3 regions of the Arthrobacter sp. yr096 genome follow, and region 2 is predicted to be linked to each of the others. Evidence: predicted binding sites of a transcription regulator. Region 2 holds the regulator's gene; each other region holds the start of a gene.
What was found. The regulator Rex, encoded in region 2, represses fermentation and respiration genes when NADH is low (regulators of the CRP and FNR family bind a similar motif). The targets are predictions, from matches to a motif close to CTTGTGAANNNNTTCACAAG.

Region 1: a site for Rex is predicted at 3,698-3,717, ahead of BMY91_RS20390 (glyceraldehyde-3-phosphate dehydrogenase). Genes of this name have one in related genera too.
Region 3: a site for Rex is predicted at 2,691-2,710, ahead of BMY91_RS15945 (ALF repeat-containing protein). Genes of this name have one in related genera too.

The regions. Positions count from the first base shown of each region.
Region 1 is NZ_FNYI01000010.1:92,135-101,851, reverse strand. It holds gene msrA (peptide-methionine (S)-S-oxide reductase MsrA) at 17-541, opposite strand; gene BMY91_RS20410 (Nif3-like dinuclear metal center hexameric protein) at 666-1,592, shown strand; gene BMY91_RS20405 (zinc ribbon domain-containing protein) at 1,682-2,419, shown strand; gene BMY91_RS20400 (YaaA family protein) at 2,461-3,225, opposite strand; RNA gene rnpB (RNase P RNA component class A) at 3,283-3,674, shown strand; gene BMY91_RS20390 (glyceraldehyde-3-phosphate dehydrogenase) at 3,939-5,426, shown strand; gene BMY91_RS20385 (hypothetical protein) at 5,500-5,709, shown strand; gene BMY91_RS20380 (HNH endonuclease family protein) at 5,830-6,630, shown strand; gene BMY91_RS20375 (acyltransferase domain-containing protein) at 6,615-7,463, opposite strand; gene def (peptide deformylase) at 7,468-8,040, opposite strand; tRNA gene BMY91_RS20365 (tRNA-His) at 8,167-8,242, opposite strand; gene orn (oligoribonuclease) at 8,375-9,010, opposite strand; gene mptB (polyprenol phosphomannose-dependent alpha 1,6 mannosyltransferase MptB) at 9,157-9,717, shown strand, end outside.
Region 2 is NZ_FNYI01000001.1:107,239-116,955, forward strand. It holds gene BMY91_RS00465 (3-deoxy-7-phosphoheptulonate synthase) at 1-1,004, shown strand, start outside; gene BMY91_RS00470 (helix-turn-helix domain-containing protein) at 1,144-1,356, shown strand; gene BMY91_RS00475 (30S ribosomal protein bS22) at 1,520-1,618, shown strand; gene BMY91_RS00480 (DUF559 domain-containing protein) at 1,724-2,686, opposite strand; gene BMY91_RS00485 (HAD family hydrolase) at 2,864-3,682, opposite strand; gene BMY91_RS00490 (glutaredoxin family protein) at 3,783-4,037, shown strand; gene BMY91_RS00495 (redox-sensing transcriptional repressor Rex) at 4,114-4,821, shown strand; gene BMY91_RS00500 (hypothetical protein) at 4,868-5,632, opposite strand; gene BMY91_RS23030 (hypothetical protein) at 5,895-6,608, opposite strand; gene BMY91_RS00515 (YceI family protein) at 6,780-7,331, opposite strand; gene BMY91_RS00520 (histidine phosphatase family protein) at 7,539-8,204, shown strand; gene BMY91_RS00525 (TlpA family protein disulfide reductase) at 8,209-8,814, shown strand; gene BMY91_RS00530 (cytochrome c biogenesis CcdA family protein) at 8,820-9,575, shown strand; gene BMY91_RS00535 (cytochrome c biogenesis protein ResB) at 9,575-9,717, shown strand, end outside.
Region 3 is NZ_FNYI01000006.1:70,795-80,511, forward strand. It holds gene BMY91_RS15940 (IclR family transcriptional regulator) at 1-283, opposite strand, end outside; gene BMY91_RS15945 (ALF repeat-containing protein) at 436-2,511, opposite strand; gene BMY91_RS15950 (amino acid permease) at 2,769-4,229, shown strand; gene BMY91_RS15955 (HNH endonuclease) at 4,226-5,551, opposite strand; gene BMY91_RS15960 (hypothetical protein) at 5,797-6,345, opposite strand; gene BMY91_RS15965 (3-hydroxybutyrate dehydrogenase) at 6,430-7,179, opposite strand; gene BMY91_RS15970 (MFS transporter) at 7,184-8,572, opposite strand; gene BMY91_RS15975 (LysR family transcriptional regulator) at 8,710-9,606, shown strand; gene BMY91_RS15980 (ABC transporter ATP-binding protein) at 9,621-9,717, opposite strand, start outside.

The DNA of each region.
Region 1 (9,717 bases), on a different contig from region 2:
CCGGGACGAAACACCGCTAAGCAGTAAGCCATGCAGAGTAATATTTCCTGGCCTTGGCCAGCTTGGGGTTAATGATCACTTGGCAATACCCCTGGTACGGGAATTTGGCGTAGTAATTCTGGTGGACTTCCTCAGCCTCATGGAACTCCGGAAGGCGGCTGACCTCGGTCACAATGGGGTCGGACCAGAGTGCTTGGGCGCGCTCGATGGCTTCCTCAAACAGCACCTTTTCCTCGGTGGTGGTGTAGAACATGGACGACCGGTATTGGGTTCCGACGTCGTAGCCCTGGCGGTTCAACGTGGTGGGATCGTGAAGGGCGAAGAACATGTCAAGAATGACTTCCTCCGGGACCATGGATTCGTCGAAGGTCACTGCCACGACTTCCGCATGGCCGGTGGTTCCTGAGCAGACCTCGTAGTAGTCGGGATTGCGGACGTGGCCGCCGGTGTAGCCGGAGACCACCGAGCTGACACCGCGGGTCTTTTGGTAAACGGCGTCCAGGCACCAGAAGCAGCCACCGCCAAGTACGAATGTTTTCATGTTCTCTTCAATGGATCGCAGGGCTTGATGATTCCCGCTTCACCTTACGGGAGAATTACGGCACCCGGCAGGTATGGCAGGCGCCGAAACCGCCCGATCCAGCCCAGTAGGGAAGAATAAGAGTATGGAAGCAGTAAACACTGACATTTCTGATGCGGATTCCGTCGAAGATGACGAAACAGAAAACGACGAAACAGTTGAAGCCAGTGGGGATCCCACGCTCGGTCAGGTGTTGCTGGCTGTGGAAGAGCTCTGGCCGGAGTCCTTGGCTGAAGACTGGGACGAAGTAGGCCTGGTGGTCGGTCGCCCCAATGTCCCCGTCACCAAAGTCCTTTTTGCTGTAGATCCCACCTTGGCCGTCATTGACGAGGCCGTTGAATGGGGAGCGGATCTGCTGATTACACACCACCCCTTGCTTCTTAAAAGTGTGAATTCAGTGGCCGCCACATCAGCGAAGGGCCTGGCCGTCCACCGGTTGATCGAGTCCGGTACCGGGCTGTTGACCGTCCACACCAACGGGGACTCAGCCGTTGGTGGGGTCTCGGACGTGCTGGCCGATGCCTTCGGATTGGAAAATGTGGCTCCATTGACAACTGCTGCCAACGGCTTGCCGGAAGAAGGTATTGGCAGGGTTGGCGACCTTCCGGAGCTCATCACCCTGGGAGATTTCGCTGCCCGCGTCTTCGAAATGCTGCCTGCAGTTGCCGGTGGCGTCCGGGTGGCCGGCGACAAGGACGGGCTGGTGCGGCGAATTGCCGTCTGCGGCGGGGCAGGCGACAGCCTTTTTGACGCTGTTCGAGCCAGCCACGCAGACGTCTACGTTACTGCGGACATGCGCCACCACCCGGCCTCGGAAGCGCGGGAAAGTGCCATCAACGGGCGCCCGTATCTCATCGACGTTTCCCACTTCGCGAGTGAGTGGCTGTGGTTGCCCGCAGCCGCTGAAGCGCTGGGCAACGTCCTTGCTGACCAGGGCTACGACGTCGAGATCCGCGTCAGCAGCACCAACAGCGATCCCTGGGACTTCATACTCACTCCCGGCGGGGACTAGAGTCTAGAAGGACATGGACCGCCTCGACACATAGAGGCGGTCCGGCCGTGACTGATACCCGGTTCCGGCAGCGACAAGCGGAGGTAAGCGTGGCGAAAGCAGCACCGGCAGAACAATTGAAATTGCTTGAACTGCAGGGACTGGATGCCAAGCTGAAGTCGCTGGCCGGCCGCCGGCGGGTCCTGGAAACAGATCCCCGCATCACTGACCTGACTGACGCCCTGAGCGTGGCGAACGGCGAACTGGGTGCGGCGAAAGTCGCGGTACACGACGCAGAGGCTGAATTGCGCCGCGCAGAGGCCGACGTCGAGCAGGTGGCTACCCGCATCGAACGCGACGAGACCAGGCTCAACAGCGGCACCGGCCTGTCCAAGGACCTGGTTGCGCTGCAGAACGACATCGCCTCGCTCAACAAGCGCCGCTCCGACCTCGAGGACGTCGAGCTGGAGATTCTGGAGCGTCTGGATACGCTCCGCGAGCGGCAGGCCGCCCAGCAGGCGATCGTGGACGACATCCAGGGTTCCTTCGGCAGTATCCGAGCTGAACTCGATGAAGCCATTGCGGAAATTGCGGCCGAAGAAACGGTGGTTCGGGGCCAGCGGGCGTCGTTTGCCGAGACGCTCGAGGCTGCAGTGCTGGCCGTCTACGAAAAGACGATCGCCAAGCGCGGAGTCGGTGCTGCCAGGCTGTTCCATGGCAAGTCCGAAGGCTCGGGCATGATGCTCAGCCCCGGTGACCTTGCGGAGGTCAAGGCTGCTGCCGACGACGACATTGTCTTTTGCCCGGATTCAGGCGTGATCCTGGTCCGTTCGGCAGAGTGGAACTGAGCCAGGCCACGTGAGGTTGGCCCGGACCTGCTTGGCTGGGCCTAGCTGGACAGAATGATGTTGAGGGCGTGTGGCTTGCGGGCTGTGCCCTCAACCAGCTCTGTGGTCCAGACTTCGCGCGCAGCCTTCAGGAGTTGATCCGGGGTTGCCGGCGCTTTGCCACGCCTTGTCAATAGATGCCGCGCCAACTCGCCTCTGGTGTGCTTGGCGAAATGGCTCACCACTGTGCGCTTTCCATTTGCTTCGTTGAAAACGTTGACATTGACGGTCTGGACGGCCGGGGGAGTCCAAGCGGCGGCGTAGGTGCTCGATCGGCAATCCACCAGAAGCTCGCCCTCAGCGCGATTGGCGAGGGCCGCGTTAAGGTTCGGCTTCCAATACGAGGCGAGGCGTCCGACGTCGGGAAGTGCGGTTCCCATGGACAGGCGATAGGCCGGTACGTGGTCGCCAAAACCAATGGCGCCCCACAGGGCGGAGACCACCAGGATGGACTCGGTCGCCTTGCGGCGCTGCGTTGCCGTCATGCTGTTGTAGCCCAGGGCGTCGTAGAGAACTCCCGAATAGACCTGGTGGGCCGGCGCGGCCGGCTCTGCGTGCAGCCGCGTGTTACGTTCGACGTCGTCCCGCAGGGAGGCGCCGACGCCCAGCAGTGCGAGAGCGTCCTCGTGCGCGCTCACCGTTCCCAAAGACTCCAACACTTTCGCCCTGAAGGGGTTCAGTTCAGGAAAGCTCAGTGACTCCCAGTTGACGGCGGAACCTTTGGCGGCGGGGGTCTTGCCTTCGGAAGGCGGAAGCAGAATCAGCACCAGTCGATATTACCGGGGACTTTGAGCGCTCCCAACGCCGGTAGACTGGACGGCGGATGGGTCGACCAGGCGGCCGCGCGCCACGAAAGTGACTCGAGGAACGTCCGGGCTCCGCAGGGCAGGGTGGTGGGTAACGCCCACTCGGGGTAACCCGCAGGCCAGTGCCACAGAGAACAGACCGCCTGCGCTTAGTGGTGTTTGCATCACCATGCAGCAGGTAAGGGTGAAACGGTGGTGTAAGAGACCACCAGCTCCCTGGGTGACCGGGGAGGCTAGGTAAACCCCACCCGGAGCAAGGCCAGACAGGACACGTTTGAGGGCTGCCCGCCCGAGTGTCCGGGTAGGCTGCTGGAGGGCGTCGGCAACGGCGTTCGTAGATGGATGGCCGCTACTCCTTTGCCGGTAACGGCACAGGATGACAGAACCCGGCGTATCGGTCGACCCATCCATTTATGACTGCCGGGATTACCTGCGTGTGAGTGATTTCACGCCCATCGGATGCCTATGCCCCTTCCTTCCGCCCTAGAATGGTTACTGAACGTAGATGTTCTGCCGCCGGGACTGCGTTCGCAGCCGGCGGATTTTCTTTGCTCTCGTTCAAGGCGCTGTGGGTGGACCGAAGCCCGCCGGCGCATGTGCCGCAGGATTACTCCGGGCGGCCGCTGCCATCTACATACGAGGACGTATGTGGTTGACCCAAGGAAGGTAGTTCTGTGAGCCAGACGTCAGATTCTTGTCTTGATAAGTGGATGGGCCGGGAGGCTCTCGCCGAGGCCATGATTCCGGTGATCGGCCGGTTGTACCGGGAAAACAATGTGGTCACCAGCATCCATGGCCGGAGCCTGATCAATAAGTCCACCATGAACATCCTCAAGGCGCACCGCTTCGCGCGCCGGATGAGCAACACCGAGCTTCTGCTCGAAGAAACCGCTCCTTTGCTGAACGCGCTCTCCAAGCTGGAACTCGGCGCCGCCGCGATTGATATTGCGCGTTTGACCGAGAAGTTCCGGGCCGAAGGCAACGGCGCCTCCCTGGATGAGTACCTGCGCGCCGAGCTCGCCGGGATCGTGGGCAAGCGGGGCGCTGATGACCGCACCAGCACCGACGTCGTGCTGTATGGTTTTGGCCGTATCGGCCGTCTTCTGGCGCGCATCCTGATTGAGAAGGCCGGCGGCGGCCACGGGCTGCGGCTTCGCGCGATTGTGGTCCGCAAGGGCGCTGACAATGACCTCGTCAAGCGCGCGAGCTTGCTGCGCCGTGACTCTGTGCACGGCTCCTTTGAGGGAACCATCCGGGTGGATGAGGAGGCCAACACCATCACCGCCAACGGCGTACAGATCCAGGTCATTTACTCGGACAACCCTGCCACGGTGGATTACACCGCTTATGGCATCAAGGACGCGTTGGTAGTGGACAACACCGGCCGCTGGCGCGACGCCGAGGGCCTGGCCCAGCACCTGCAGAGCAAGGGCGCAGCACGGGTGCTGCTCACCGCTCCGGGCAAGGGCGAGCTGAAGAACATTGTGCATGGCATCAACCACGGGGATATCTCCGATGAGGACACGATCGTCACTGCGGCGTCCTGCACCACGAACGCCATCACGCCGGTGCTCAAGGCCATCAATGACAAGTTCGGCATCATCCACGGCCACGTGGAAACGGTGCACTCGTTCACCAATGACCAGAACCTGATCGATAACTTCCACAAGGGTGATCGCCGCGGACGTTCGGCGGCGCTGAACATGGTCATCACGGAGACCGGTGCCGCCAAGGCTGTGGCCAAGGCACTGCCCGAGCTGCAGGGCAAACTGACCGGTAACGCGATCCGTGTTCCTACCCCGGATGTTTCCATGGCCATCCTCAACCTGAACCTTGAGAACGGCACCACCCGGGACGAGGTCAATGACTACCTGCGCGAGATGTCCCTGCACTCGGAGCTGCGCAAGCAGATCGATTACATCGACTCGCCCGATGTTGTTTCCACGGACTTCGTTGGCTCACGCCGGGCAGGCATCGTGGACGGCCTCGCCACCATCTCCAACGACAAAAACCTCGTACTCTACGTCTGGTACGACAACGAGTTCGGCTACTCCTGCCAGGTTGTCCGCGTCATGGAAGAAATGGCCGGCGTAAACCCGCCATCATTCCCGGCACGCGACGTCGTGGCACCCATCGCTGTGCTGGAAACGGCTGACGCCTAAGCACTCCGAAGTATTCGACGGTTTCCCGGCTGAGTCACTGGCATCAGCCGGGAAACCTGACCAAAATGGGTTCATGGAAAATGAATCGACTCTGGAGCACGAAACCACCTTGGAACATGCGCTGGATGTTGCCCGGGCAAATCACAAACAAGCCCAGAAACTCCTGGACCAAGCGGTAGCGGGCAACGCTGCTGGTGACGTCACTGACCAGCGGGTTGAGCAACTGCGGGGACTCCTTGCGGTGGCAGCGGAGGATCTGCAACGGGTCATGCGGGAGCAGTAACCAACTAGGCGCTCCTCCGCGGCAGTGTGACTTCTCCTACACACTGTGGATACCGGCTCATACTGTCGGGGCCTTGTTCTACGCTCGTAGGACATTGTCTGCCCCACTGGATGGAGTCTCTTGAGTATCACCTGGTCAGCCTACAAACGCGCCCGCCGCCGGTCCCGTCAGGCCTGGGCCATCATTGCTCTGGTGGCCGCCACCGTCGTAGCGGGGCTGGCCTGGTACTTCACCACAGGCCAATTCAACGCCGCGGATCCTTGGGTAGCCGGGCCAAGCGAAGCTCCGGTCTTCAACCAGGGCTGGATGAAGCCCCTTCGCGGAGCCGCGCCCGTCGCTGCCGAAAATGCCAGCGAGGCTCTGGAACGGATCCCCGTCAAGGGTCGTGCCGCCAAAACTGATTACGACAGGGCCGCCTTCGGGCAAGCGTGGGCGGACGCTGACCGCAATGGCTGCGACACCCGCAACGACATCCTCCGGCGGGACCTTGCGGCAGTAGTGTTTACCGAAGGCTCCTCCTGCAAGGTTGCCGGTGGCACTTTTCACGAACCCTACACCGGCGCGGAAGTAACGTTCCAGAGGGGCCAGGACACCAGTTCGGCAGTTCAAATCGACCATGTGGTGGCTCTTGCGGACGCTTGGCAAAAAGGTGCTCAGCAACTCACGGCCCAACAGCGTCAAACATTCGCCAATGATCCGCTGAACCTGATCGCTGCTGATGGTCCTGCGAACGTCAAGAAGGGCGCTGGTGACGCAGCGACCTGGCTGCCGGGTAACAAGAATTTCCGATGTCACTACGTGGCACGCCAAATCTCGGTGAAGGCAGCGTACAAGCTGTGGGTGACACAAGCCGAAAAGGACGCCATGAAAGGTGTTCTCGCCTCCTGTCCAGGACAGCAGACTATTTACAACGCGAGGTGACCGTGCCCCAGTTGCCAGGTTCCGCCGTCGTCGATCCTCTCCAGGACGACGCGCTGAAGTGACGTATCGCGGGGGAGCTTGTCCAGATCATCCAGCCCCCTTTGGCGGAACGTAAAGTACACGGCATCAGTAGGAGCATCAGTACAGCGATCCAGGGTGAAGCGGCGGGAGAAAGAAGCGATGTTGCTGGCCGGCAGGCGCTCTGCAAGGTAGGGATCAAGCATCCACGAGTCGCACGTGGCCACGGGTGCTGGCTTGTCCGCAAAGTGCGTGGAAAAGAAAACCCGCGCCTCAGAGAAACTGTCGTCCACCAAAGCGGGGGAGAGGCCGCCGTCTTCAGGAATGTGGACCCCCAATACCCACGACGAGCTGTGCTCGATGATGCCGCTGACGTCCGAGGCGGGGATTTCATTCGGGGACTGGACCAAGTGGAACTGCAGCCGGCCAAGCCGGAAGAGATTTCCAGCCATGTGCAGGGTCAGCCAGCTCCAGGTGTCAAGTCCAAAGTCGCCGTGGACACGCCGGTTGATCCTGAGCTGCAATCCCACGTCAGCCAAGGATGCGGCCGAAACCGCCGGGCTGATGCCGAGCTCCACGTGGTATTCGTGGACCGTGGGAGCAAAGCGGAGCAGGGCTTCGATCCAGTCAGCCTCACGGGCGTCATCGTCCTTGATGCTGACCAGGGGGAACGTTCCGAGCCGTTCCTGCATGGCAGACATCGCCGCAAGGGCAGCCCGCCCGGGAGGGGTTGCCAGGAGGTTGGCGCACTCCGCGGCATCGGGGCCGGTGATACCCAGGAGCTTGAAGAGTTCGGCGTGAGGCTTGGTGGACATGGTTCTAGTGTCCGAACGGATCGGGATCGACGCCGGGCATCCACGTCAGGCCAGGCACTCCCCAGCCCTTCTTCTTGGCCTGCTTCAGCGCCTTCTTTGAATACCTGTCTACCAGACGGTTCACATACAGCTTGCCGTCCAGGTGATCGAACTCGTGCTGCAGGATCCGGGCGAACCAGCCGGTTGCTTCGAAGTCCACCGGGTTTCCGTGGCCATCAAAGCCTTGGACCCGGGTCCATTCAGCGCGCTGCAGGGGGTAGTACTCGCCAGGAAATGACAGGCAGCCTTCCACGTCCTCGTCCGGGTCCGGCAGTGCTCCGGAGACTTTGGAGAGGGTCAGCACTGGATTCACCACTACGCCCTGCTCCGGAACGTCGTCGTCATTGGCGTACTTGTAGACAAAGATCCGCTTGCCCACGCCAATTTGTGGTGCCGCGAGACCAACGCCGTTGGCGGCATCGTTGGTTTCGAACATGTCAGCGATCAAGGTGCGAAGTTCGTCGTCGAAAACCTCGACTTCGCTCGCCCGGCGGTGCAGGACGGGTTCGCCCCAGATAGTGACTGGCAGGACGGTCATGTCAGTTCTTCCTTTGTCTGTCGCAGAGATCCGGAGGAGGCCAAGGGTCGCCTTCGGTTAAAAGCAAAGGCCGCACCGGATAACCGGTGCGGCCTTTGTGGAAACCGGCTCTGGAGCCAATCTCGGTGGGGTGAGCTACGGGGGTTGAACCCGCGACCTCCTGGACCACAACCAGGCGCTCTGCCAACTGAGCTAAGCCCACCATGTGCCTTTTTAGGTCAGTCCGTTTGACCGGCTTTCCTTCGAGGCAACGACAAATAGCTTACCTGCTGTTTTGGGGTGCAAAGTCCACTTTTGCCGATTTTGGCAAAAAAACCTTCAAAAATGGCGCAGATCACACCGCTTCGCTGGATCCGAGGGTTTCCGCAGTGGCAATGACGTCCTTGGATATGCGCTGGGCAGTGGCCGTGTCCGGACCCGGAGCGGCAACGAAGACGGCCTCGCGGTAATAGCGGAGTTCATCGATGGAATCCTTGATGTCGCCCAGAGCGCGGTGACCACCGTGCTTGGCGGGTGACTGGAAGTAAGCGCGCGGGAACCACCGGCGTGAGAGCTCCTTGATGGTGCTGACATCGATCACGCGGTAGTGGAGGTGCTCCACGATGTTCGGCATGTCCCTGGCGAGGAACATCCGATCTGTACCTACCGAATTTCCACCGAGAGGCGCTTTGCGGGGATCCGGGACCCACTTCTCGATGTACTCGAGGACCTGCGCTTCGGCTTCGGCCATGGTCTTCCCGTGGGGGAGCTCGTCCAGCAACTTCGAACGGGTATGCATGTCCCGCACGAAGTCGTTCATTTGTTCCAGTGCAGCATCGTCCGGCTTAATCACGACGTCGACGCCGTCGCCCAGGATGTTGAGTTCGGAATCGGTCACCAACGCCGCGACTTCGATCAGGGCGTCGTTGTTGAGGTCCAAGCCGGTCATTTCGCAGTCGATCCAGACGATGCGTTCATTAGTAATAGGCACGCGCCTAGCCTATCCTTCGGCCGCTTCCAAGTGCTTCGATGGTACGATTTTTGAGCGCGGCAGTGTCGTTTCTTCCTGCCGCGGAAAGCCCCAAAGACGCTGAATTTAACCCGAACACACCGGGCGAACGATTGGATGACGACCACATGACGGTGCCAGTACCCGCCGCCCAGAAGGCAGGGACAGCAGCGCCGACGCCGGATGCTGCAGCCAGCGAGGTAGATAACGCACGCTCGCCGTTGATCGCCGGTTTCATCGGTTCGATGTTCATGGTGTTCGGTTCGTTGGGAGTGGGCTGGCTCGCTCCAGTATCCGAACTGCGGAGGCTGCCGCTCTTTATCTGGATGCGCACTGAAGGCATTGGCGTCGCGCTCTCCATAGTCCTGCTGGCTGTGGGCGGAATGCTCCTTGTCCGGGCTTGGCTCCGGTTGGGCCAACGCGTAAGGGTCTGGGGGCTGGAGGCACGCAAAGCAACACTGCAGGCCGTGGCTGCCTGGGGCCTGCCCATGATGTTCACCGTGCCCCTGTTCAGCAGGGACGTCTATGCCTACATAGGCCAAGGGCGGTTGATGGTTGAAGGCCTGAACCCATATGAGAATGGGATTTCGGCGCTCCCCAATTACTTCCAGTTGGGCGCGGACAAGATGTGGACCGAAGCGCCGGTACCCTACGGGCAGGTGTTCCTTTGGATCGAACAGTTCGTGGTC
Region 2 (9,717 bases):
ACGCCCGGTCCGCCGCCGTCGTCGACCGCGGCCGCGATCAGGTCCGCGCCATCATGGACGGTGTGGACGATCGCCTGCTGGTGATCGTGGGGCCGTGCTCCATCCACGACCCCAAGGCCGGCCTTGAATACGCGCGCCGCTTGGTCAGCCAGGCCGAGAAGCACAAGGAAGACCTGCTGATCGTCATGCGGACTTACTTCGAGAAGCCCCGCACCACCGTGGGTTGGAAGGGCCTCATCAACGATCCCCACCTGGACGGCAGCCACGACATTGCCGCCGGCCTCCGCGCTGCCCGCGGTTTCCTGAAGCAGGTCACCGCGCTGGGGCTGCCTACTGCCACCGAATTCCTGGAGCCCATCAGCCCGCAGTACATGGCGGACCTCGTTTCCTGGGGCGCCATCGGTGCCCGCACCACCGAAAGCCAGATCCACCGCCAGCTCGCCTCCGGGCTTTCCATGCCCATCGGTTTCAAGAACGGCACCGACGGCGACCTTCAGGTGGCCATCGATGCTTGCGGCGCCTCTGCCGCTGAGCAGGCCTTCCTGGGAATCGACGACGACGGCCGGGCGGCTCTCGTTGCGACCTCCGGCAACCCGGACACACACGTCATTCTCCGTGGCGGACGCAAGGGTCCCAACTACTCCCAGGAGGACGTCGCCGCAGCCTCGGCCAAGCTCGCTGCCAAGGGGCTCAACCCGCGCCTGATCGTGGACGCCAGCCACGCCAACAGCGGCAAGAGCCACCACCGCCAGGCAGAGGTTGCGCTGGAAATCGGAGCACAGCTTGAGGCGGGGGAGACCTCACCGATTGCCGGCGTCATGCTGGAGAGCTTCCTGGTGGGCGGCGCGCAGAACCTGGACGTGGCAGCCCAGCTCGCGGGGACGCAGGAGCTCGTCTACGGCCAGAGCGTCACGGACGCCTGCATGGAATGGGACGTCACGGCCTCAGTGCTGGAACAGCTCGCCGCCTCGGCCCGGAAGCGCCGCGTGGCAACCGGGGAGTAGCATCCCACTTTCCGGAAATGCTTTCACATTGGCCCCATCAGCCTCTAGAGTATCTAGCACATGGTTGTTGGATGGCTCAGCATCGGCACACCGTTCTTCTGGGGGTGTCCTACTGTCTGAGAGCAAAGGAATATGGGAAATGTCCGCAGAGACTAACTTCTCGAACGCGCGGTTCATGACGGTGGCTGAAGTGGCCGACGTCTTGCGTGTTTCCAAAATGACCGTGTATCGCCTGGTCCACTCAGGGGAAATGCCCGCCGTCAGGTTCGGCCGTTCCTTCCGGGTTCCGGAAGAAGCCGTCGCCCAGTACCTCAAGGGTGCTGTTGTGGACGGGCAATCCGAGACTGCCTGAGAGTGCCGCGGCCCATCAGACGGACCGTGGTCACGGGGTGCCCCTTTGAAGCGGTACTCTGTTAAGGAACGTTTTACGTCAATGTAAGAATCTGTCAGTTGTACAGTCTGCTTCCGCGGATGTGTTCCAACAGACAGGAACTTCTAGTTTGTAAGGAACTTTCGTGGGTTCAGTTATTAAGAAGCGCCGCAAGCGTATGGCCAAGAAGAAGCACCGCAAGCTGCTTCGCAAGACCCGCCACCAGCGCCGCAATAAGAAGTAGAGATACTTCATCAAGCGTGAATGCCCGTTACCTTTCGAGGTGGCGGGCATTTTTGCATCCTTCCGACGCTCTCTCACCGTTCGTTGGGTTTTTGGTGATGCTCTCTCACCGTTCGCGTGCGAAACCCGACTCCACGGCAGGGTCAATCCAGCCGTTCCTTAGTGCCTTCTTGATTTTCAGTATTGCCTTAGTGAATCCGTCTGCCAGATCGTCCTTTCCGAAGATAAGAACTGTCCAGCCCGCCGCCGCGAAGGCTTTATCACGGCGCCGATCGCTGAAGAACTGTTCCTCCCCAAGGTGATGTTCGCCGTCGTACTGAATCGCCAAACGGCGCACGCGAAAGCCGAGGTCCGCGGACGGAGAGAAGGGGTCGTCAACTCGGAGCCGAATCTGGAGCTCGGGTGCGGCGAGGCCTGCGTCGAGCATGGCCCGGCGAAGCATCGTCTCCGGCGCCGAGTCCGCACCGACCCTCATGAGTTCAAGTGCTTCGCGTGCGCGGACCACGCCTTGCAGGTTCTTGTGCCGGTCCAGCATCTTCCGAAGTGCCTCCGGCGAAGTGAATGGCGTTTCGCGTCCTTCGAATTCTTGCCGCGGCATGCGAATAATCTGGTCGCCGACACAGACCAGCTCTTTTAACGGCAGCTGGCGTGCCAAGTCCAGCCAGGTCCTGGGGCGAGTGCTCATCCAGATGCCTTGCTTGAACTCGATTTCGGATTCGTCCACGAGCACTGTGTGTCCGATGATGCCTCGTCGCCGCGCTGACGGGAGGTTCCTCGGCTTGCTGAGGTGGAGTTCATTTGAGTCGGCCAGCCAAGGAGGCAGGAAAAGGCCATGTAATTTGGCGGCGGTCACGTGCGAGATCCATGCGCCAGGACTCGCAGCTGAGAGGGATCGCGCAGCTTCCGCCAAGTCAAAATCCCAGCTGGCAGGGCGGTAGATTCCTTGGCTGACACTTTCGATTGAGACTTGATTCCTGAGTTGCGCGTGCTCGAAACCAGCGGCCTTGGCCTCGTCGATCGTGAAGGGAGCAGAAGCCAGCACGGCAGGAAGGGGCGACGGTTTTTGCATATGGGCATTGTTGCCCAGGACGGCCCTCGCGTGCAGAAGTTATCCACAGGCCCGCAGCCTATGGCCTTCGGTGAGAGAGGGTTGGCCGGGAGGGGGTGTTTGGTGAGAGAGGGTTGGCCGGAACAGGGCGTTTGGTGAGAGAGGGTTGGCCGGAACAGGGCGTTTGGTGAGAGAGGGTCAGTAGCGGGGGCCGCGGAATCGTGAGAAGCCGCGCCACAATCCGTAGATCGCACCGCCCACGGTGGCAGCCTTGAGGCCGAGCGTTGCTGCACGGCGGCCGGACCGGAAGTCGTACACGGGCCAGTTGTTCTCGCGCGCGTGTTTGCGGAGCTTTGCGTCCGGGTTGATCACCACGGGGTGTCCCACCATGGTGAGCAAGGGAATGTCATTGGCGGAATCGCTGTAGGCCCAGCAGTGATCCAGGTCCAGGCCTTCCCGATCGGCCACGAGTTGGACTGCCACCGCCTTGGCGGGTCCGTGCAGGATGTCACCCACGAGTTTCCCGGTGTACATGCCATCCTCCACCTCGCCCACGGTGCCCAGTGCGCCGGTCAAGCCCAAGCGGGTGGAGATGACGGTGGCAACCTCGATGGGGGTTGCTGTCACCAGCCACACCTTGCGTCCCACTCTGAGGTGTTGTTCGGCGAGTGCCTTGGTTCCGGGCCAGATCCGGGACTCGATCATTTCGTCATAGACCTCTTCACCCAAGGCCTTGATGTCGTCAACAGTGATCCCGGCAGCAAGGGTGAGGGCGGAGTCGCGTACTGCGTGGACGTCCTCCATGTTCTCTCCGCGCATCACGAACTTGAACTGCTTCCAGGCGAACCCAGCGGCCTGCGGCAAAGTGAAGGCCTTGCGTTCGTACATCTTTCGCGCCACGTGGAAGAGGCTGGCACCCTTCATCAACGTGTTGTCGACGTCGAAGAAAGCAGCCTCGCCAGTGTGCTTCTGCGCTTGGGCAGATGCGGCAACTGCGGCGTTCTTCTCCTCGGGCATGCCTTGAGTCTAGTCAATTGCCGGTGCCCCGCGCTGAGGGCGCACTCTGTGCGTCATCCTGTGGGATGTGGGGGAGCACGGGGCCGGTTACCGTTATCCCATGGCTATTCCCGACGTCGTTCTCCTCACCAAAGCTGACTGCCACCTCTGCACCGAGGCGCGTGCCGCCGTCGAGCGTGTCACGAAAAGCCTGGGTGTGCAGTGGACAGAGCAAAGGATCGACGACGATCCGCAACTGCAGGAGCGGTTCGCCGAGGAGATTCCCGTGGTGCTGGTGAACGGTATCCAACGGGATTTTTGGAAGATCGACGAGGAACGGTTGACCCGCACCCTGAAGAAAGTCCTGGCAGGCTGAGGGTGGGGTTACCCGTAAGTAATGGCTTTTGTTGAGTCCGGCCGGGGGTCATAGAGTGGAACAACAAAGCGACGCAATGGAGAATACCGTGACTGCGCTGGAACCGTCCCCGGAAGCGACAACCGAGGACAATGAACCTGCCGCCAAGCAGATCCCGCCCGCGGCTGTGGCCCGGATGACCCTCTATTTGCGCGCGCTCAACTCTCTCTTGGCCGAAGGCGTGGAACGGGTTTCTTCCGAAGCGCTGGCTGAGGCATCGGGCGTTAGCTCGTCCACACTCCGCAAGGACCTTTCCTACGTTGGTTCCTACGGGACGCGCGGGGTGGGCTATGAGGTCCAATACCTTAGCCGGCATATCGCGGCCGCGCTGGGCCTGACGCACGACTGGAAAGTTGCGATTGTAGGTGCCGGTAACCTCGGAAAAGCCCTGGCGCGCTATGGCGGTTTCGAATCCAGGGGCTTTGACGTTGTCGCCATTTTTGACGCCGACCCCATGGTGATCGGCAACGAGGTGGGGTGGCTGCGCGTCAGCGACTCCGCGGAGTTGGAGCGCGTCCTGGAGCGCACGCATACGAACATGGTGGTGCTCGCCCTGCCGGCCACCGTAGCCCAAGCGGTATGTGACCGGGTGATCGCAGCTGGTATCCGGAGCATTCTGAGCTTCGCCCCTGTGCTGTTGCAGGTCCCGCCGCATGTGAACCTTCGCAAGGTTGATATGGCCACGGAGCTTCAGATTTTGGCTTACCACGCACAACGGGCGCAGACTCCGGGTCAGGCCATTTAGCCTTCGCCGGGGTCCACGCCCGCATGTGATTCTTCTTATTGCGTGTTTAGCGACCGTAGGGGTTCTGGTACGGGTTGCCGAACGGCTGTGGCTTCCGGAAGTACGGAGCGGATGCCGGCAAGTACAGCAAGACGATTGCGGCAACGCCCAGCAAGATCACCACGAGCTGCATAATGCCGTACGTGGCACCGAACTGGAACAAGCCGGTGAGGCCCAGGACAGAGATCGCTGCGAAGACCGTTCCCAGGATCCTGGCCCAGTTCTTACCTTTGCGGACGGGGAAAGCAACCAGGGCGTAAAGGCCCAAGGAAACAATTGCACCCACCACGGCACCCACTGCAATGGCGCCCCGCATGCCGTCCATGGACCCGGCAGGAAACTCGGTGCCCTGCTGGGCGGCTTGCTGATTCATGGCGTTGATAAAGGCGTCGGCGCCGGTGGTGGCCAACAGCAGCGAGCTGATGGCAGAAAGGATGCCGGCGGCAACGATCATCCAGAAGGCATAGTTCACCATCTGGGGAACGGCCGTAGGACCAGTGGGGCCGGGCTGCTGGCTCGGCCAATTGGTGCTCTGGCCATACTGGGGTGCAGCCTGCTGGCCGTATTGCGGTGCGGCGGGAGCCTGCTGGCCAAACTGGGGTGCAGCCTGCTGGCCGTATTGCGGTGCCGCGGGAGCCTGCTGGCCATACTGCGGTGCCGCGGGCTGGCCGTATTGCGGTGCAGGAGGCTGGGGCGCCGAGGGCTGGGTGCCCGGCTGCTCGGGCTGGTTGGAGTCGCCCGGGTTTGATGGCGGGTAGGGAGGGTTGCTCATGGCATTCCTTTGCTTGTTCGACTGCTGGTGCGGCCGCCGGGATCAGCAAAATGACCCTGCCCCCAGCGTGGTTCTGCATCCACCGTACCTCCCGGGTCTGACACTGTAGACGATCACACGCAGGTATTTCGGGCTCACAGCAAAAATCATCATGTTGGCTTACGCCTTCATGATGAAGGCCGCGGGAATCCGTAAGGGATTCACCGCGGCCTTTGCCTTCAAATCCGTCGTTCACCGAACGACGGCGGCAGTAGCGTCAGCGCTAGGCCTGACCCTTTACTGCCTTGAACCACAGCTGCGAATTGGGCAGCCACATCAGGACTACGGCGACAGCGCTGACAAGGAAACCAAACCAGTTGCCGCCCAGTCCCATGCCGGATCCGCCACCGTTGGCTGCGCCAAAGATGGCCAGCAGCAGGGAAACGGCGGCCACGATGGTGAGCGCCAGGCGGGCCCACTCCTTGCCTTCCTTCATTTTCATGGCCAGGACCACTTGCGCTGCGGCCACGGCCAGGGCGAGGAGGAGCAGTACCAGGGCGATTGCAGCAAAAGCCGGGGCGAAGGCGAACGCAGCAATGACTGCGAAGAATCCAATGAGCCCGAACAACAGGCCCAGGAGTCCGGAGATCACCCAGATGAAGTAGGAAACCTTCAGCTCCGTTGGCAGGCCCTGGGTCTTGAACATCCCCGAGAAACCGCCTTGCGGCATGACGTCGTTGAAGTTCCGGGGTCCGTCGGTGGGCATTTCGAAGTGGAATCCGGGTTGGCCCGGTCCCGGCTGGCCGGGGGCTGGCTGCCCCGTACCGGGCGGCGGCGGTGCGGGCTGCGAATACTGGCCCTGTTGCGACGGCGGCTGGTAACCCTGGGGCGGCTGGTAACCCTGCGGTGGTTGGTAGCCCGCAGGAGGAACATTGCCTGGCTGCGGAGGCTGGGAGCCGGGCTGCTGTGGCTGTGGTGTTTCGTCTGGGGTACTCATGGCATCACTTTAGACCGCAGGTTGAAGGATGCATAGGAAATTCGGAGCCAACTCGCAGCTAAATACAGGCTGTTTGCCGAACAATTGCGGGGTGACTTCCCTGAATACGAAACGGCGCCCCCACAGCGTGAACTGTGCGGGCGCCGCTCGGCACTCCAGGAGTGGCTATGGCTACGCGGCGGCCGGTGCGATGAACGCGAGCTCGAGGTTGATGACTACCTTGTCGCTGACCAGGACGCCACCGGCTTCGAGGACAGCGTTCCACGTGAGGCCAAAGTCCTTGCGGCTGATGGTGGTTTCGCCGGAGACGCCGGCGCGGGTGTTGCCGAAGGGATCCACTGCAACACCGTTGAATTCGGTCTCGATGGCAACTTCCTTGGTCACGCCCTTGATTGTGAGATCACCCACGAGGTCGAAGCTGTTTCCGTTGGCCTTGACGTGGCGGGAGACGAAAGTGATTTCGGGGAACTTCTCCACGTCGAAGAAGTCTTCGCCCTTGACGTGGCCATCGCGGTTGACGTCGCCGGAGTCGAAGCTGGCGGTCTGGATGGTGGCGCTCACCTTGGAGTCCGTGAGGGTTTCGCCAACCTCGAGGGTGGCCGAAGCGTCCTTGAACTGGCCGCGAACCTTGCTGATGCCTGCGTGGCGGACGGTGAAGCCAATCTCGCTGTGGGAAGCGTCGAGGGTCCAGGTGCCGGTGGTGACGGTAGCGGGAAGGGTCATCATGGTGTTGCTCCTATGTCTGGTGGAAGGTACTGCGTGCTTGCACGGTTGAAGCGATTGCTTGAAGCGTCAACCGAGCTTCGTGTCTAGTATAAACATGCATATGCATCTTTTATTCCAACTCCATGGAACATTTCTGGAAAACTTTGAGTTCTACTAGCGGTAGAAGATTTCGGATCGCCCCGCTTCTTTGAGAAACTGGTAAACATGCCCCAAGCAACTGTCCATCTGCTTCGCCATGGCGAGGTCCACAATCCCGACGGCGTCCTGTACGGTCGCCTGCCGGAATTCCACCTCTCCGAACGCGGCCGGGAGATGGCCCGCATGCTGGCTGATCACTTCGCAGCCCGCGCCAGCCAAGGCGCCAAGATCGTGCACCTGGTCGCCTCGCCGCTCACCCGTGCCCAGGAAACAGCCATGCCTACGGCAGAGGCCCTCAATCTCGAGATCCACACCGAGCCGCGGATCATCGAAGCCGAGAACCACTTCCAGGGTCTCCACCCCACCAAGAGCGAGTTCCTCAAGCCCAAGCACTGGTTCTACTTCCGGAATCCCCTGCGACCCTCCTGGGGTGAGCCTTACAAGGAGCAGGCAGCCCGCGTGCTGGCCGCTGTAGAGGATGCCCGCGTCAAGGCAATCGAGTTGGGCGGGGACGGTGCTGAAGCCATCCTGGTCAGCCACCAGTTGCCCATTTGGTCCACCCGCCTGACCGCGGAGGGACGGCGTTTGGCGCACGACCCGCGCAAGCGCGAATGCACGCTGACGTCCCTGACTTCCCTGACGCTCGACGACGACGGCAAGATCGTGCGCGTCGAATACACCGAGCCCGCTGCCGTGCTTCTTCCCGGCGCGGCGAGCACCCCGGGAGCGTAGAAGCATGGACAACAATCTTTCGCGCCGTGGCATGCTCACCGCAGGTGGCGTCCTCCTCGCGGGACTGACCATGGGCCTGTCGGCGTGCGCACAGGAAGACTCGCTGGCCAAGCAAGCCAAGGCCGGTGACAACAAGAACTACGTGGCAGGCGATGGTTCGGTGACGGAATTCGCCAAGGCGGACCGTGCAGCCCCCGTGGCGCTCAAGGGGACGCTCTTTACCGGACAGGCCATCAAGCCCGAGGACCTCAAAGGTAAAGTCACTGTCCTGAACTTCTGGTTCGCTGCCTGTGCTCCTTGCCGCATCGAGGCACCCCAGCTTGAGGCCTTGCACCAGGACTTCAAGGACCAGGGCGTGCAGTTCTTTGGCGTCAACCTCCGCGACGAACAAGCCACCGCAGAGGCCTTCGACAAGACCTTCAACATCACCTACCCGAGCTTCAATGACAAGGACGGCGCAGTGCTGCTGTCCGTGTCCGGCATCGTGCCCCCGGGTGCAGTGCCCACCACCCTGGTCCTGGACAAGGAAGGCAAGGTTGCCTCCCGCGTGCTTGGCGAGATTGAAAAGAGCACCCTGAAAGCCCTTATTACTTCAGCAGTGGCCGAGTAGCACCGATGAACAGTCCCTTTGCCGAGACGATCCTCAACGGATCGCTGTTGCTGGCTGTGCCGGTGGCATTGTTGGCCGGGCTGGTCTCGTTCCTTTCGCCGTGCGTGCTGCCCTTGGTCCCTGGGTACCTGGGCTACGTGACGGGACTGACCGGCGTCGACCTCCAGAAGCAGCGGCGGGGCCGCATGCTGGCCGGCATCGGACTGTTCGTCCTGGGATTCTCGGTGATTTTTGTTCTCTTGGGCGGCGCCTTCGGGCAGCTCGGAACGTTGCTGACGGGCCCGCAAAATGCATGGATCACGCAGTTGCTTGGCGTCCTGGTCATCGTCATGGGCGTGGTGTTCATGGGCGGTTTCGGCTGGCTCCAGCGGGACGCGAAGATCCATGCCAAGCCGCCGGCAGGGCTCTGGGGCGCACCGTTGCTGGGACTGACGTTCGGCCTGGGCTGGGCACCCTGCATTGGCCCGACATACTCCGCGGTACAGTTGCTGAGCTTGTCCGGCGGTTCGTCGGCAGCCAAGGGCGCGCTCCTGGCGTTCGTTTACAGCCTTGGGCTGGGTATTCCTTTCCTCCTGATTGCTCTGGCCGTCCGCCGGGGCATGGGGGTGATGTCCTTCTTCCGCAAGCATCGGCTGGCCATCCAGCGGATCGGCGGAGGCATCCTGATTTTGCTCGGCATCCTGATGGCCACCGGTGTGTGGGGAACCTGGGTGACCGAGTTGCAGTACTGGTTCCAAAACGATGTGAAGTTGCCAATCTGATGAGCGAGTCCGTGAAAGCCAAGAAGAAGTCACCAGCCGCTGAGAGCACCTCCGCAGAAGGCACAACAGGCGAAGGAAAACTCAAGCAGGCCAAGTCCGAGGCAGCCCTGCCCGCACTTGGTTTCAAAGGCATGCTCCGGTG
Region 3 (9,717 bases), on a different contig from region 2:
GACGCGAAAGTGGTTCCTGGCGGGAGTAGGCCGAACTGAGCTCAAAGGCGCTGATACCCAGCCCGTAGCGCTGTTCCTCATGCAGGTGCAGGACAAAGCCGTTGGCCTCCATCACCCCGAGCAAGTGATACACGCTGGAGCGCGGCAGGCCCAGCGCCGTGGCAATATTCGACGCCGCCATGGGACCCCGGCGCGAAGCCAGCAGCTTCAGGATGCGCAGCGTGTTTTCGGCGGCAGGGACCTTGGACGTGGCCTTGCCTTGTGCCAATGGCGTGGTTGTCATGGTTCCTCACTGCTCGCACCTCAAGGGAACCCCGAACCGGACCAGTCCGGTATCCCGTACTCAAGCGTGCACCGAACAGCCGGCTTGCGCCAGTCACCTGGCATTCATGGGTGTCCGGGATATCAGACATCCGAATCCAGTGCGGTGAAAGCCTAGCCCTTCGCCGGTGAACCCTTGCAGCGCAGCAGGAACGTGATGGCACCGGCAGCGGCCAGGACCAGCCCTGCGATCAGGGCAATGGTCCAACCGCTCAGCCCGGCAGAGGAGACAGCCAAGGGTGCGGCGGCTTCCTGGGACCCGGAGTCAACCGAAGGCGAATCCCCGTTGGCCGTGGCCGGCGGGACCGAGATGCTGGGCACCGCTACCGGCTCTGCAGCGGCGTCCTGCGTCGGCGCGGCTTCAGGAAGTCCGACGGCGGGAGCATTGTCCCGCGGCCACGGAACAACTATCGGAGCTACTCCCGTACCCGAGTGCTGCGAGACATCAACCTGGCTGGCTGCGGCCTGGCCCCCTGCAGCGGCCGTGGCAGCCTGGCGGGCCTCTTCCGCTTGGCGGGCGGCTTCAGCTTGGCGGGCGGCTTCGGCCTGGCGGGCCTGCTCCGCGGCGCGTGCCGCCTCCGCAGCTGCAGCAGCTTCAGCCGCCTGCGCAGCGTCAAGCTTGGCCTTGTCCGCCAGCCCCGTGAGTTCGGCGAGCATGGCGTCGATGGAAGCGACGTGGGCTGCTGTGGCGTTGTCCCGGTCGAGGGCGGCGAACTGGCCCGCTGTGGCAAATGCCTGCGCATCAGCCCGGCTGCCCTCCAAGGCCACATTGGCGGCTACCCGCAGTTCCAGGGCTGCGTCGTCCAGCCTCTGGTAGGCGAGGATGCGATTGTCGAGGTCCTGGGCACTTGCGAATCCGTACTCCAGGAAGGTGCGGACATCTGCGTGACTGGCGGATTTGGCAGCGTTGGAGGCGGCCTGGCGCACATGCGCTCCGCCCGTGGCGTGGATCTGGGCTACACGGATTCTGTCGTCAAGGATGGCGGGGCCGTCCAGCTCGAAGGCAGCATCGTGTCCGACGGCGACGAAGTCCTTGATCGCGGCGTCGCCACCCAGCAGCGCAGCCTCCGCGGCTTTCCGGACCTCAGGAGTACCCACCAATGCGAGATCCAGGGTGGCTTGACGGGCTTCCTTGATCAGAAGGTCAGGGTCGGCTCCGGGCGCCGTCAGGCTGGCGAGAAGACCCGGCACCTCCTTGGCTGCTTTTCCAAAAGCCTCCTGGAATGGCTTCTTGGCCGCCATACTGGCACCGTCGATGACAGCGCGCGGAACCGCCTGCGAACTCTGGAACTTCCAGTCGGCCATCAATCGCGCGGTGTCAGCTGCCCTCGCAGCTGATGCCGTGCTTTTGGCCTTCCCGACGGCGGCCATCGCGCGATCAGCAACCGCTGCTGTTCCGTTGGGATTAGCTGCGATATCGGCTTTGACCTGTTGGAGCAGCCCTGTCACTGTTGCGGTCTCATTGTGGTGGTCTGCTGCGACGAACTGCCCGTAGCGCAGGAAGTCAGCAACGATTTCAGCGTCGTCGGTTGCCAGCGATGCCTTGACAGCAGAAGAAACAGCAGGGATCCCGGAGGCGATGAGTCCATACGCCGCTTGCCGGTCCTGCCCCTCGGCGGCCTGCCGCCAGCCCTCAAGAACGAACTGCTCCACAGCTTCATTGCCGTTGTCGAGGCTCTCGGAAGCGGCGCGTTCTACATGAATGTTGCCGTATTCCTGGAAGAAAGTCGCAGCAACTTTGAGGTCGCCTTCCCACGTCTTGGCCCACCCTGTGGCAAGGAATGCATCGATGCTTGCCGGATCATTCGCTGCCAGGATGTTTTTCGCAGATGACCGTACGTGCGCGCTCCCCTGCTCCGTCAGCCGGGTGACCAGTTGCTTGCGGTCCGCTGCCAGCGGGACGTCTTGTCCGCCGTCGATAAATGCCTGCAGCACCTCCGGTCCACCCACCAACGCGGTTGCGGCAGCGGCACGGGTTGCCGGACCACCGGCCCTCCACAGCCCTAGAACACCTGCGGCATCGGCAGCCCGTTCCACGAATGGCACAGGAGCCTGCGAGGCGTTCGGGACCTCAAAATCGGGAATGTCGTAGGCCTGCGCAGGAGTGGCGAAGAGCAGAGAAGCCCCAGCAACAACGGCAACAAGAGCGGCAGCAACATGGCGCCGGGTAGCGCGGAATGCAGAGATCAAGGGTCCCCCAAGTCAGGATGCGGTGGCAGCGCCTATTTCACTGGGGGCGACGCCAAAGCGAGGGATGCCTGACCGGCTTGATGAGCTGTCCGCGGTCATCATATCCGAACGGAGACTATGACTTTTACCACCACCAGAACGGGCCTGAGCCCACTGTCTGCGATCAAAGACACCAATGCCCCGTGAGTCCGATCACAAGGGTCCTTAAAGTGATCTGCTGGATAGCGATCCCCTCCCAAAGACGAGAAGGTTTTACTATGCAACAAACCAAGCTGGCTACGGAGAGCTCTGTGCTCCAAGCCGCGGGTACGGCGCTCAGCCGAGGCCTCAACGTCCGCCACATCCGTTTCATGGCACTCGGATCTGCGATCGGCACTGGCCTTTTCTACGGCTCCGCATCCGCCATCCAGAAAGCCGGCCCCGCTGTCCTGCTGGCCTACATCATCGGCGGCGCAGCCGTATTCATGGTGATGCGTGCACTCGGTGAAATGGCTGTCCGACACCCGGTCTCGGGCTCCTTCGGCCAGTACGCAAGCAAATATTTGGGACCGTTCGCAGGCTTTGTGACGGGGTGGACCTACGTATTCGAAATGGCGATTGTGGCCATCGCGGACGTCACGGCCTTCAGTATCTATATGGGCTTCTGGTTCCCGCAGGTGGACAGATGGATCTGGGTGCTGGCGATCATCCTGTTCCTGGGTGCCATGAACCTGCTCAGTGTGAAGGTGTTCGGTGAGCTGGAGTTCTGGTTCTCGCTCATCAAGGTGGTGGCGATTATTGCCATGATCGTGGGCGGCGCGGCGATCGTGGTGTTTGGTTTCCAAACGGGCGACGGCGGTGGAGTGGCACCGGGACTGGGGAACCTTGTGAACCATGGCGGTTTGTTCCCGAACGGTTTCGAAGGGCTCCTGGCCGCGTTCGCCGTCGTGATGTTTGCTTTTGGCGGGATCGAAACCATCGGCATCACCGCGGGCGAAGCGGCCGATCCCAAGAAAGTCATCCCGCAGGCAGTCAACACTGTTCCGGTCCGCGTGCTGCTCTTCTATGTACTGACCCTGGGCGTGCTGATGAGCATCTTCCCGTGGAACGAGATTGGCAGCAGCGGCAGCCCGTTCGTCCAAATTTTCGATGGCTTGGGCATCCCCGCGGCTCCCCATATCCTCAACGCCGTGGTCATTACGGCCGCTCTCTCTGCGATCAACAGTGACATCTTCGGCGCTGGCCGCATCCTGTTCGGACTGGCCCAACAGGGACATGCGCCCAAGAGCTTCGGCAAGATTTCCCGTCATGGTGTTCCCTGGATGACCGTGGTGATGATGGGTTCCATCCTGCTGGTGGGCGTGGTTTTGAACGCCGTCATTCCGGAGGATGTCTTTGTGCTCATCGCCTCGATCGCTACGTTTGCCACCGTGTGGGTCTGGGTGATGATCCTGGCTTCGCACGTTGCGATGAAGCGGGAGATCAAGCGCAAGGGATTGCCGGCGTCGGAGTTCGGTTCGCCGCTCTGGCCCGCAGCATCGATCCTGACCATGGCGTTCATGGCCATGGTGATCGTGATCCTGGGCGTCTTCGAGGACACCCGCGTTGCTCTGTACGTGGGTGGAACCTGGCTGGTGTTGCTGTTCGTCGCCTACAAGCTGTGGGTCCGCGGCGGCGGCCTTCGCCGGGCCGAGCTGGTGGACGAGACTGTGCAGATCCCCGTAGTGAAGGCGCTCTAGTTGGTGAATTCACTCTGGATCCTGACGCCGGTGGATCTGTGCCCCGGCAACGGTGGTGCTTTGGATTCGTAACTATGCCCGGTGGGAGTGCTCACGCGAATTGTGTGCACGCCACCGGGCATGCTCTTGGCGGCCCAGCCTGGATTTTCCTTGGTGTGGTTGCAGGCTTCGCAAAGCCCGGCCCCATTGTGGAGGTGCGTGCTGCCTTCTGAATGCCAAGGAACCACGTGGTCTATGTGCCGGATGGGCGCGTCACAGTACGGGGTGCGGCATGTGTGATCCCGGATGTGGATGAAGCGCCGCAACCGTTGAGGGAAGAACCGGGCTTTTGAGTCCATGGTCAGGAGCTCGCCGCTGCCGGGAGCGGTGTAGAGGCGTCGGAGCAGTACTTTAAACTCGCTGCGATCCGCGGGATGCGCGTCCCGGGGACCCTCGACCAAGGGATGCGCGTCCCGGCGGGGCTGGTCTTCAGACCCGCCTTGTTCCTCAACCAAAAGCGCCCTGGCCCATTCCGAGGGTACGATTCCGTAGCCTTCCAGCCGGGCAGGCTCGGGGTCGCCCTGGAAAAGCGTGCGGTCTGTCATGACGAGGTTGAGGTTGATACCTGAAACACCTCCCGGCGTGCCGGTAACGCGCTCGGTCAGGGTGTCTGCCATGACTTGGCCACGGGTGCGCCCGTCTCCGCTGGACCGGACTGAATCAGCCGTCCGGGTCAACGCGGCATAGACGGCCACGCCTTGGGCGACCGGGAGCAGGGCGGTCAGGTAGGTCATGGTGTCCGGTGCCGGGCGCAGACTGACAGTCCGTTCCGTGGCGGCATGGCTGGCTCGCTGCGCCACTGACCGCGGGTCGCGACGATACGCGGCGGCTTTAGCGGCTGCGATGATGGCTTTGTCTCCGGCCCCATCGAAGGTCCCGGCGTCAGGGGCGAGCTCTTCGTCGACAGCGGCGCGGTCCTCAACGGACAAGCAGGCTGTTTCCTTCACGAGCAGTGTGGCCCGCCACTCATTCAACTGGCCCGACTCCAACGCTGCCATGGTCCGCGGCATCTCCGTGACCAGCGCTTTGGCAAACCCCAGGAGCCTGGATCCTCGGTTCGGTGACTCCCGCCGCGCCAACGCCACCTGCGCAGCAACCCCTGCACCACGCTCTGCCGCAGGAACACCGGCGTCGGCCTGCTGGGATCGCTGCGCCAGGTCAAGAGCCACTGCGGCCCTGGCCTGCCGGGCGGAAACAGCGGACTTCAGATCCTCAAGTTCGCGTATTTCATCGATCAGCTCCGAACTGTCGGCGCTGATCGGAAGGGACGCTACTGCAAGCATGAGACCGCGAACGCCCAACCCCTTCACAGGCACTCCAGGAGCCCATCCCGGAGTCTCTTCCCAAGCCCCTCCCGAAGCCACTATTGAGGAGGCCGGGACGGGGGCATGATCCATGGGCGGTGAAGCCACTGTGGCCTGCTCTGATCCCTGGAATCCGTCCATGGAGCCACTCTTCCAGCGACTCGGACCGAACATCAGAGGCAAAGTTGCCTATGTGGAAAACCCCCAAACATAGGCATCATCTGTCACCTCGCCGGTTCGAAGGTGGACAGCATTTCTTCTACTTGCTCCATGGCCTCGGGGAAGCCGGCCACGTCCATGACGCCCAGTGTTGTTTCCAACTGAATCGAGCGGGCACCCCGGCCCAGAAAGCGGGCATTGTTCGGGTGCGGGTCCCACAAATTGGGTTCGGCCCTCCCACTGACCAGGAAAGTGAAGAGTCTTTCCTGGGACGGCCTGATGGCATCGGTCCGTACGAAATCCACTGCTGGAGTTCTCAACGACACCAGCCCCCGCTCCCAGCCCACCCTACGGCTGCCCTCCTTTGGCTCATGCCAGCGGATCCAACATTCCAAACGCCCGCGTCGCAGCAAACGCTTGAAACGCAGCCGAGCAAAGACTGCGTCTAAAAGCAGGGCCATGTATGAACCGAAGACCCCAACAACAGCAAAGAGGACCACCCAGCGCAGCGGCGTTCCGGTGATCACGAGCGTCGCCGTGAATGCTGCCACCGTGGCAAGGTTGATCACCATTGCCGTGGCACGCCGATCCCGCAAAGACCTCACTTTAGCCATGCCACACTCTAAGCTGCCGAGCCCTTCACCCCGCGGAGGGTCGGCGCTGTCACCCCGCGACGGCCGGAACCAGCCCGCCGCGCCTTACCTGGCCGACCAGCCACCGTCCATGGTGTAGCTCGCACCGGTGACCATACCGGCGTCGTCGGAGGCCATCCAGACGGCCAACGACGCGACTTCCTCCACCTCCACAAGTCGCTTGACCGCGGACTCCGTGAGCATCACTTTGGCCAGGACCTCGGCTTCGGGGATGCCGTGAAGCCGGGCCTGATCTGCGATCTGCTTCTCCACCAACGGCGTGCGGACGTATCCGGGGTTGATGCAATTGGACGTGACCCCGCGTTCGCCGCCCTCCAAGGCAGTGACCTTGCTGAGCCCCTCCAGGCCGTGCTTGGCGGACACGTACGCGCTCTTGTAGGCGGAGGCCCGGAGCCCATGGACCGAGGAGATGTTGATGATCCGGCCGAACCCGTTGGCGTACATATGCGGGAGTGCGGCCCTGATGAGAAGGAACGGGGCCTCCAGCATCAGGGCCAGGATCCGCCGGAACTCCGCGGGCTCGAACTCCTCGATGGGGGCAACTTTCTGGATGCCGGCGTTGTTGACCAGGATGTCGCAGTCCAGGCTGAGCGCGGCCAGCGCGTCCACGTCCAGCAGATCCACCGTCCAGGCCGTGCCGCCCAACTCGTCGGCGAGGGCTGCAGCTCCGGAGGCATCGACGTCGGCCACTACTACTTTCGCCCCGCGGGCGGCGAGCGCCCGGGCGCAGGCGGCCCCGATTCCGCTCGCGCCGCCGGTCACCAGTGCTTTGCGCCCGTTCAAGGAGTTGTCCATGGAACTAGCCTTTCGAAGTGGAAGGAGTGGTCAGTCCGTGGCGCTCGGCGTCCGCCTGGTCCACGGCCTCCAGCGCGATGCCCTTGGTTTCCTTCAGCGAAACGACGGCGACGACGGTGATGGCGCAGGCGACCACCAGGTAGATCGCGGTGGGAACCCAGGATCCGGTGTCCTTGAGCCACTGGGTGGCCAGCAGCGGTGCGAGTGAGCCGGCGAAGATGGATGTGACCTGCGAGCCGAGCGAGACACCCGAGTAGCGCATGCGGGTGGGGAAGAGCTCGGACATGATGGCCGGCTGCCCGGCGTACATGAACGCGTGGAGGCAGAGGCCGATGGTCACGGCGAGCACGATGATCACGGCGTTCTTGGTGTCGAACATGGGGAAGGCGAAGAACGGCCAGGTTGCGCCGGTGATGGCGCTCACCAAGTACACGGGCTTGCGTCCCCACGAGTCCACCAGGCGTCCCACCTGCGGGATGACCAGGAAGTGGATGACGTGGGCGATCAGGAGTGCCAGCAGGAGCGAGGACGTGTCGTACTTATGGACGCTCTTGAGGTAAACGATCGCGAAGCTCACCACGAGGTAGTACATGATGTTCTCCGCGAAGCGCAGACCCATCGCCTGCAGGATGCCCTTGGGGTACTTGCGGATGACCTCGCCAACTCCGTAGCTGATGGCTTTGGACTCCTCCACCTGTGCCTTGGCTTCGAGGAAGATCGGCGCCTCGGTGACGTGGGTGCGAATGTAGTAGCCGACGAACACGATCACTGCGGAGAGCCAGAACGCGACGCGCCAGCCCCAGCCGAGGAACGCTTCGCTGCTGAGGGTGGTGGACATGACGAACAGGACCAGCGTGGCCAGGAGGTTACCCACCGGAACTGCGGCCTGCGGCCAGGATGACCAGAACCCGCGCGACTTGTTGGGGCTGTGTTCTGCCACGAGGAGGACGGCACCGCCCCATTCGCCGCCGAGCGCGAAGCCCTGGATGAAGCGGAGCGCCACCAGCATGGCGGGTGCCCAGTAGCCGATGTCCATGAAGCCGGGGAGGCAGCCCATCAGGAAGGTGGAGACGCCCACGATCACGATGGTCAGCTGCAGTGTGGGCTTGCGGCCCAGCTTGTCGCCGATCTGGCCGAAGACGATTCCGCCCAGCGGCCGGGCAACGAAACCTACAGCGTAGGTGATGAAGGCCTGGATGATACCGTCCAGTTCGTTGCCGGTGCTGGGGAAGAAGTACTTGCCGAATACCAGTGTGGCGGCGGTGGCGTAGAGGAAGAACTCGTACCATTCCACCACGGTGCCCACCATCGAGGCCGCGACGATCTTCTTCAGGCCGGAGCCTTTTCCAGCATCTTTCCCGGCTCTTGATGCGGAGCGCTGTTCTACGCTCATATCCATCTCCTCAGTGTCCTCTTTGACCCTTGTGAACGTGATGTGATCCACAACACGAAATGCTCCACTGAGTATTGCCGCAGATTTGCTGCGTCTCAATGACCAAAGTGGCACTGAGTATGTGCAAAATTGCAGATATGAAACCGAACCCGGACGACCTCCTCATCTTGCTCGCCGTGTCACGTTCAGGAAAATTTACGACGGCGGCACAAGCCTTGGGACTGAACCACACCACCGTTTCGCGCAGGATAGCGGCGCTTGAGAAGGCCATGGGTGGCCGGGTCCTCGCGCGTGCGGCCGGTGGTTGGGAAGTGACGGAGTTGGGCGCCGACGCCGTGCAGGTCGCAGAGCGGATCGAGGCTGCAGTGGGTGCGCTGGGGCCGAGCGACCGCGCACCAGACCCGATTACCGGCGTCGTACGCATGACCGCAACTGATGGGTTCAGCGCCTATATCGCGGCCCCGGCGGTAGCCCGCCTGCGAAGCGATCACCCCGGCCTCAGCGTCGAGATCGTCACGGTGACGCGACGTGCCCTGCAACAGCGATCGGGCCTGGACATTGAGGTGGTGGTGGGGACGCCACAGGTGCACCGCGCAGAGGCCATCAGGCTTGGTGAGTACAGGCTGGGAATGTACGCGTCCCGCGCCTATCTGAAGGACCACGGCACGCCCGCCAGCGTCGAGGAACTCACGCAACACCAACTGGTCTACTTTGTGGATTCGATGCTGCAGGTGGACGACCTGGACGCGCCCCGCAGGCTGGTCCCCACTATGCGCGACGGCCTCAGTTCAACCAACGTTTTCGTCCATGTCGAAGCCACCCGGGCCGGGGCCGGCATCGGATTCCTGCCCTGTTTCATGGCTGATCGGCACACGGATTTGGTGCGTCTCCTGCCAGCCGACTTCGCGGAACTCCTCCCCTACTGGATGGTCCTCCGGCCGGACTCCATGCGCCGCCCCGCGGTAGCCGCCGTCGTGCAGGGCCTGCGGGAGGAAACGGAGCGAAGGCGGGAAGAGTTGCTGGGCGCGGAGTAGCGCGCCGCGGGGGATCAGGACCCCAGCGGGATCACCAGCGGCGTGTGGCTCACGGGGTCGTCGATCACGATGCACGGCAGACCGAAGACGCGCTCCACCAGCTCCGCAGTC